3 regions of the Bradyrhizobium sp. UBA2491 genome follow, and region 3 is predicted to be linked to each of the others. Evidence: predicted binding sites of a transcription regulator. Region 3 holds the regulator's gene; each other region holds the start of a gene.
The links. Region 3 encodes LexA, which represses DNA repair genes until DNA is damaged. Its sites were predicted from a motif close to TGTTCNNNNTGTGTTCNG; they were not measured.

Region 1 (2,265 bases), on a different contig from region 3:
AGAACGCGACCTCCTCGCCGGTCGCGCGCATCTTCCTGATGAAGCCGAGCGACTCGTAGAAAGCGATGCTGGCGCGCATGTCGCTGACGCCGAGCGTGAGGACGGTGAAGCGCGCGGTCGGGGCGTTACTCATGTTTACCTTTCCCGTCATTGTGAGCGAAAGCGAAGCAATCCATCGTACCTCATATGGCGAAGCGTGGATTGCTTCGTCGCGGCGCCTGTCATCGGGCCGCGCTCCGCGCGGACCCGTTGGCTCCTCGCAATGACGCCCGTGGCATCAGAACAAACTCAGTTGCTGGCCATTGCGCTTCGGCTTGGCGAAGTGATCCGTGGTCAGCTTGGTGCGCCGCTTGTTGAGGCCGAGCTTTTCGCAGGCGATCTCGAAGCGGCGGCCGATCATCCAGGCCATCGGGCCGGTGCCCTTCATCCGCGTGCCCCATTGCGAATCGTAGTCGCGGCCGCCCCGCATGTCGCGGATCAGCGTGAAGACGTGACGGTAGCGATCGGGATAGTTCGCCATCAGCCATTCGCGGAACAGGTCACGGACCTCGAGTGGCAGCCGCAGCAGCACGTAGCTCGCCTCCTTCGCGCCGGCGTGGGCAGCCGCATCGAGGATGCGTTCGATCTCGGAATCGTTCAGCGCCGGGATCACGGGCGCGACCATCACCGTGGTCGGGATGCCGGCCTCGGTGAGCCGCTTGATAGCCTCGAGCCGTTTCGGCGGGGTCGAAGCGCGCGGCTCCATGGTGCGGGCGAGCTTCGGGTCGAGCGACGTTACCGACAGCGCGACCTTGGCGAGGTTGCGCTTGGCCATCCGCGCCAGGATGTCGATGTCACGGGTCACCAGCGCCGATTTGGTGACGATGCCAACCGGATGGCCGGCGCGCTCCAGTACCTCGAGGATGCCACGCATGATCTTCCGCTCGCGCTCGATCGGCTGGTAGGGATCGGTGTTGGTGCCGATCGCGATCATCCGCGCTTCGTAATCCGGCGCCGCCAGCTCCTTCTCGAGCAGCGCCGGCGCATCCGGCTTGGCGAACAGTTTCGACTCGAAGTCGAGCCCCGGCGACAGGCCGAGATAGGCGTGGGTCGGCCGCGCGAAGCAATAGACACAACCATGCTCGCAGCCGCGATAGGGATTGATCGATCGGTCGAAGCCGATATCGGGCGAGTCGTTGCGGGTGATCACCTTGCGCGAAGTGTCGATCGCCACGCTGGTCTGAAACGGCGGCAGGTCGTCGAGGCTCTGCCAGCCGTCGTCGAAGGCCGTCCGCGCCTCGGCCTCATAGCGGCCGCTGGCGTTGGACTGCGCGCCGCGGCCGCGCCGCCGCTCGCGCTCGATCGCGACCGCAAGTTCGGGAAACGGGGAAGGTGCACCCGCCGGGTTATCGGAGGGCGCCGTTACCGGCGGGTGCTTGAGGGCATGAGAGGATGCTCGGCTCATGCTTTGAAGCTAACACAGCCAAAGAACAAATCAAGAACACGAGCGCAGAAATTCCACAGAACAGTGCTGCAAAATTCTACAGCCGAACAGGCTGCTTTGAATATGACAAGGTGATAACACGACCGGAGTTCTCCAATCGTTTGAGCCACCGAAGCCTCAAATCATGCTGAGCGTGATCATTCCGACCGACGGGGTCGAGCGCACCGCGGTCGCAACCCTGGCGGCGCTGGTGCCGGGCGCAGCCGCGGGAATCATCCGCGAAGTCTTGCTGGTCGACCGCACCAACACCGACATCATGGAGCGCGTCGCCGACGTCGCCGGCTGCCGCTTCGTGCGCTTCGAGGGCACCCGCGCCGCAGCCCTCGCTGCCGGTGCCAAGCAGGCGCGCTCGCCCTGGCTGATGTTCCTGCATCCGGGCGCCGTGCTCGATGCCGGCTGGATCGAGGAGACCACCCAGTTCATCCAGATGGTGGCGGCGAGCGGCAAGGATCGCGCCGGCATCTTCCGCTATGCCCGCGCGCCCTACTCCGACCCCGGCCTGCGCGACGGCCTCAAATTCGTCGCCCGGATGCTCGCGGGGCCCTCGGCCGAACAGGGGCTGCTGATCGCGCGCGACCATTACGAGCGGATCGGCGGCTATCGCCCGGATGCCCGTCGCTCCGAGGCCCGCCTGCTGCGCCGGCTCGGCCGCTCCTCGCGCACCATGCTGCGCAGCCGGATCATGGTCGCGTAAATGCGCTTGCATATTACTTGATTCCGTCAAATAATATGTTTGATGAAATCAAATTCCTATGACACAGCCCTCGAGAGCCAGGTCGCCG
Region 2 (2,265 bases), on a different contig from region 3:
CGGAGTTGAGCGCATCGAGATAGGCTGTGTTGGCTGGATCAGGCACGAATCACCCCCACGAAACGCTAACAGACATTGCGATTCAGAGGGGCGAACACGCCGGGGTGTGGGCCGAGAAATTAGATTGACATTAACGCGGTGCGGAGCACAACCGCGCCATGGGTGATGTTTATGGGTGAAGTATCCAAATCCGACACGCCGCTGAAGGCGACGTTCAAGGTGCGGCTGAACGGCGAGACGGTAACGCTCGCGACCGTCGGCCAGGCCTACCGCTTCATCAGCAATCTCAGTGCTGTCGAATGGATGGAGTTCCGCTCGCTGCATGGCGACGCCGTGGCTGCGTTGGAGAGAGCGGCCGGCAATGCCATGCTGACGGTGCAGGCGACGAATGCGCTGCGGACGCTGTTCGTCCGCGCAAAATTGCTTTGAAAAGACAAGATTGCCTTGAAAAGAAATGGGCCGCCTTGGCCCTCCGAGGCGGCCCGAGAGTGCGGCCAAAGCGTATCAGCGCCCAGCCGTCGCGTGTACCGCCGTTACCTTGTTTGCGGCCATAACGACCAGCGCGTTACGCAACGGCCGTCGATTCGGCTGTAGCTGCCACGCCACAATCACAAGCCAAGGTCGTCGACGAGGCGGTCATACACAAGGGCAGAGCGGAGATTCATGGTCGCGATCTTCAGATAGCTGGGTTCGCGCATGGCGTTGTTGAACATCATGATCGCCGACTTCCAATAACCGCGCTCGCGCTGATCAACATTGAGCTTGGACAGGTAGTCCGCGGCGTCGCCGACGGTCGCGAGCGTTCGTCCATCCTTCAGCGTGATCGTGAACGCAAGCGGCGATCGCTTCTCCAGCTCCAGCACGTGGGCCCCCCAAAGGCAAAGCAGCAACAGCAATAATGAAACAACCAACTGTGCCGCTATATCAAAGCCTAAAGTGGGTGTCCGGACCGAACCGCATGCGCGGCCCGGAATTCAGAATGAGTCCGCAAGCGCGATCTCGGCCCTCAGGGCATCGATGCGTCGTTCCGCTTCCTCTGACGTCAGGTCGCGCGCGTACTGGTTTGGCTGGTAGGCCTCCTCGGCGAGGCTCCTCAACCGCAACGCCTGGGCGCGGCTCATCAGACCGCTCATGCGCTCTGCAACCCCGCCAAATCTCACCGCTGCCATGCTCATCGCTCACCTCGCTTGCCGGATCGTGACTTGACAATATGTTCTATTTTTGTTCTAACAAGCCATGGACAACAAAATCAATGAAATTCGGCGTCGGATCAGCACCTTGCGGGCGGAAATGACCCTGGTCGAGGCAACGATCCGGGATCAGGTCAATCACGATCTTGATTGCACTGAAGCGTCCTATCGACTGCTCGCGATGCGCGCAGAAGTGGCTGAATTGATCGGCCGGTGGAGGGCGGCCGGCGGCGGCGATCGGCTCCCGACGGTCCGGGAGCGGCTGAGCCGAAGCTACGGGGATCGCCCGGTAGCGCCGGCAAAATCAGACAAGGCCAAACCCGTGCCGGGCCAGGAGAGCGCCAAGGTGCGCCCCGAACGGCCGGTCGACAGGGTCTGAGGGAAACGCGGATCGCGCCCAAATGAGGTTTCGGGGCAGGAACCCGATCCGCAGGATCTGCATTTTGTTGTGGTGAGAGCCAACACCACAGCATCGCCCAGCGCCATGATCGCCGACCCGACCGCGCCGCCGCGGGTATCGATGAATGACGATCGCAGTCCGCTGTTGACGCTGATCTCCTGCGTCAGCTGCATCAGGACGATGCGGCTCGAGAGCAGTCATCCGGGCAGCGAGGGCAGGGATATTCTCCAATACCGCTGCGAACAATGCAGCCACATCGAGCGGGTGCAATTGGTGCGGCGAAGCTGGCCAGCGGACCGCTAGTCTTTCGATCGTGAATCAAGATCGTACAATCGGCGCGAGCATGCGGGTGGCGTCGTCAACCAGCTCTTCAGCCCGCAAGAGAGATTTGCATTCGCGGCGAACATGCTTCGTTTTCGTCGCTTCGAATCCTTAACCATCGCCACACACGCAATGTTGCAGGCGAATGACGAGCAACGGGAGCGCTGATCAGGTTCAGCGAAAAAGTTCCACCATTGGTTGGAACTTTTGGTTCCGGTCGCGATTAACGCACTCGGTTTGCGTCACAAATCGCGGTTTTGACGTTTTCCCGCTTGAATACATCTAGGGCAATCATTCTTATGACCACACTGGCTGCTCCGAGTCCCTGGATTCGCGGCCAGCGCGTAGGGGAAA
Region 3 (2,265 bases):
TTGGGTGCACTCTCCGTGGGTGCACATGCTCCGCGCGCGATGATGCGCCAAGGCGCCCGCCGACGCAAATCTTCCAGCGCGCCCCGGAACCCGACGTCCGGGGTCGCTCGAAATCGCTTTGGTCATTCGCCGCCGAACAGCTCATTCCGCGGCGACGATGCGTTTAACCCAAAAACAGCGACGCGAATGCGGAGGGCCGCCGCTCCACAGCCTTCGGCTTGTGCTCGACCGCCGGATGCAGCGCCGGCAATTGCAGCACGCTGACGCGCTGCCCCTCGACCAGCTGGGTCACCAGCACATGGCTCCCGTCGGGGAATTCGACCGCGTCATGATGTCGATCCGGAACGTCGGGCTCGACTTCGTTGAACACGCCGACCCGGAAGCCCATCGTCTTGGTCCAGATCCAGCGGCTGTCGTAGCGAACGTTCTCGGCGAAAGCGAGCTCGGTACCCGGCAGCATGCAGACCGCCACAGTGGGATCGTTCTCCGAAGCAAAACCGCGGGTCGACGTGCCGCGGAAGGTCGTCGTGATCAGCGTCTCTCCGACAATGGCGGGGCGCGATGCCACGGCGTGCAGACTATAGTCACACATCGGATGGCTCCTCGTTTCGAGGTAGCGACCCGTGCCTCTCCTTGAGGCATGGGCCTCTACCAGAGTGGACGATAGCGAACGAGTGTCGGCTCGTTTCGAGGCGATTGTACGACTGGCCGTTGAACGCTCCGATCACAAACACGCGACGCTGCGTGGGAGGTATCGGAGCGCATCGGGCAGACTGCACCTTGCGCTATCTTCCAAGGAACGATCCGATGTGTCGCTCGTTCCTCGCCGCCGCAAGTATTTGCGGCTCAGTACACGTATTTGCGCTCAGTATTTGCGATACAGCCCGATCAGCTTGCCCTGGATGCGGACCCGGTTCGGCGGCAGGATACGCACTTCATAGGCAGTGTTGGCCGGCTCCAGCGCGATCGACGCGCCGCGGCGGCGGAAGCGCTTCAGCGTGGCTTCCTCCTCGTCGATCAGTGCCACCACGATGTCGCCGGTGTTGGCGACGTCGTTGCGCTGGATCAGCGCCATGTCGCCGTCGAGGATGCCGGCATCGACCATCGAGTCGCCGCGCACTTCCAGCGCATAATGCTCGCCGGTGCCGAGCATGTCGGGCGGCACGCTGATGGTGTGGCTGCGGGTCTGGAGCGCCTCGATCGGCGTACCGGCCGCGATCCGGCCCATCACCGGGACCGCCACCGGGCGGTTGCCGTCGTCCTCGGCGACCGGCGGGGTCGCGGGACGCTTGCCGAGGGTGCCTTCGATGACGCTCGGGGTGAAGCCGCGGCGGCCGTTGCCGCCGCCGGCGGAGAGTTCGGGCAGCTTGATGACTTCGATGGCGCGGGCGCGGTTGGGCAGGCGGCGGATGAAGCCGCGCTCCTCCAGCGCAGTGATGAGGCGGTGGATACCGGACTTCGAGCGCAGGTCGAGCGCATCCTTCATCTCGTCGAAGGAGGGCGGCACGCCGGCCTCTTTCAGACGTTCATTGATGAAACGCAGAAGTTCGTACTGTTTGCGCGTGAGCATCTCGAGTATTCCCCCGGTTGATAGCGTCGTTCGATTCCGAGACTCTTCAGTGGGGCCTGCAGGCCGGGCCTGACCTCGGGAGCATGGTGCTTGCTGCAAGCGCTCCCTGGCGGCCTCCCGTTTGTAGACACCAGTACTCGAAACAAATCATGAACGGACACTATATGTTCGATATGTGTTCCGCAACCTCTTAATTTCCGGTGAACGGGTCAAGGCAACACGCAACCAGCGAGCCGCGAAAGCCTCACTCCGGCAGCGTCAGGATCTCACACTCACTGCCCTTGGCAGCGGCGGGCGCAAACGGCGGACGCACGAGAAGTGCCCGCGCCGCAGCGAGATTCCCGAGCAGCGACGAGTCCTGCTGCATGACGGGCGTGGCGACCAGCGAGCCGTCCGCGCGCTCCTCGAGACGGGCGCGCAGATAGTCCTCGCGCTGGTCGTTGGCGGCGAGGTCGCGGCCGAGCAGCGCGCTCGTGCGGACATGATGAACGGTCTTGCGGCCGCTCAGCGCACGAATCAACGGCACCAGAAACAGGAAGGCGCAAACATAGGACGACACCGGATTGCCGGGCAGGCCGATCACCCGCATCGCGCCGAGCCGGCCGTGCATCATCGGCTTGCCCGGCCGCATCGCGATCCGCCAGAACGCCATCGCGACGCCCTCGGCTTCGAGCGACTGCTTGACCAGGTCGTGG

Region 1: B2W55_RS32580 (PA0069 family radical SAM protein) is a predicted target of LexA. The motif match lies at 1,466-1,483, and genes of this name have one in related genera.
Region 2: B2W55_RS07090 (DUF3072 domain-containing protein) is a predicted target of LexA. The motif match lies at 1,212-1,229, and genes of this name have one in related genera.

The regions. Positions count from the first base shown of each region.
Region 1 is NZ_DDOP01000100.1:43,307-45,571, forward strand. Features, by position in the region: gene B2W55_RS32575 (VOC family protein) at 1-133, opposite strand, end outside; gene B2W55_RS32580 (PA0069 family radical SAM protein) at 278-1,444, opposite strand; gene B2W55_RS32585 (glycosyltransferase) at 1,608-2,177, shown strand; gene B2W55_RS32590 (bifunctional helix-turn-helix transcriptional regulator/GNAT family N-acetyltransferase) at 2,220-2,265, shown strand, end outside.
Region 2 is NZ_DDOP01000023.1:68,471-70,735, forward strand. Features, by position in the region: gene B2W55_RS07075 (ATP-dependent helicase) at 1-46, opposite strand, end outside; gene B2W55_RS07080 (hypothetical protein) at 172-429, shown strand; gene B2W55_RS07085 (hypothetical protein) at 609-863, opposite strand; gene B2W55_RS07090 (DUF3072 domain-containing protein) at 975-1,121, opposite strand; gene B2W55_RS07095 (hypothetical protein) at 1,237-1,569, shown strand.
Region 3 is NZ_DDOP01000066.1:68,572-70,836, reverse strand. Features, by position in the region: gene B2W55_RS22095 (hypothetical protein) at 164-592, opposite strand; gene lexA (transcriptional repressor LexA) at 866-1,570, opposite strand; gene glp (gephyrin-like molybdotransferase Glp) at 1,815-2,265, opposite strand, start outside.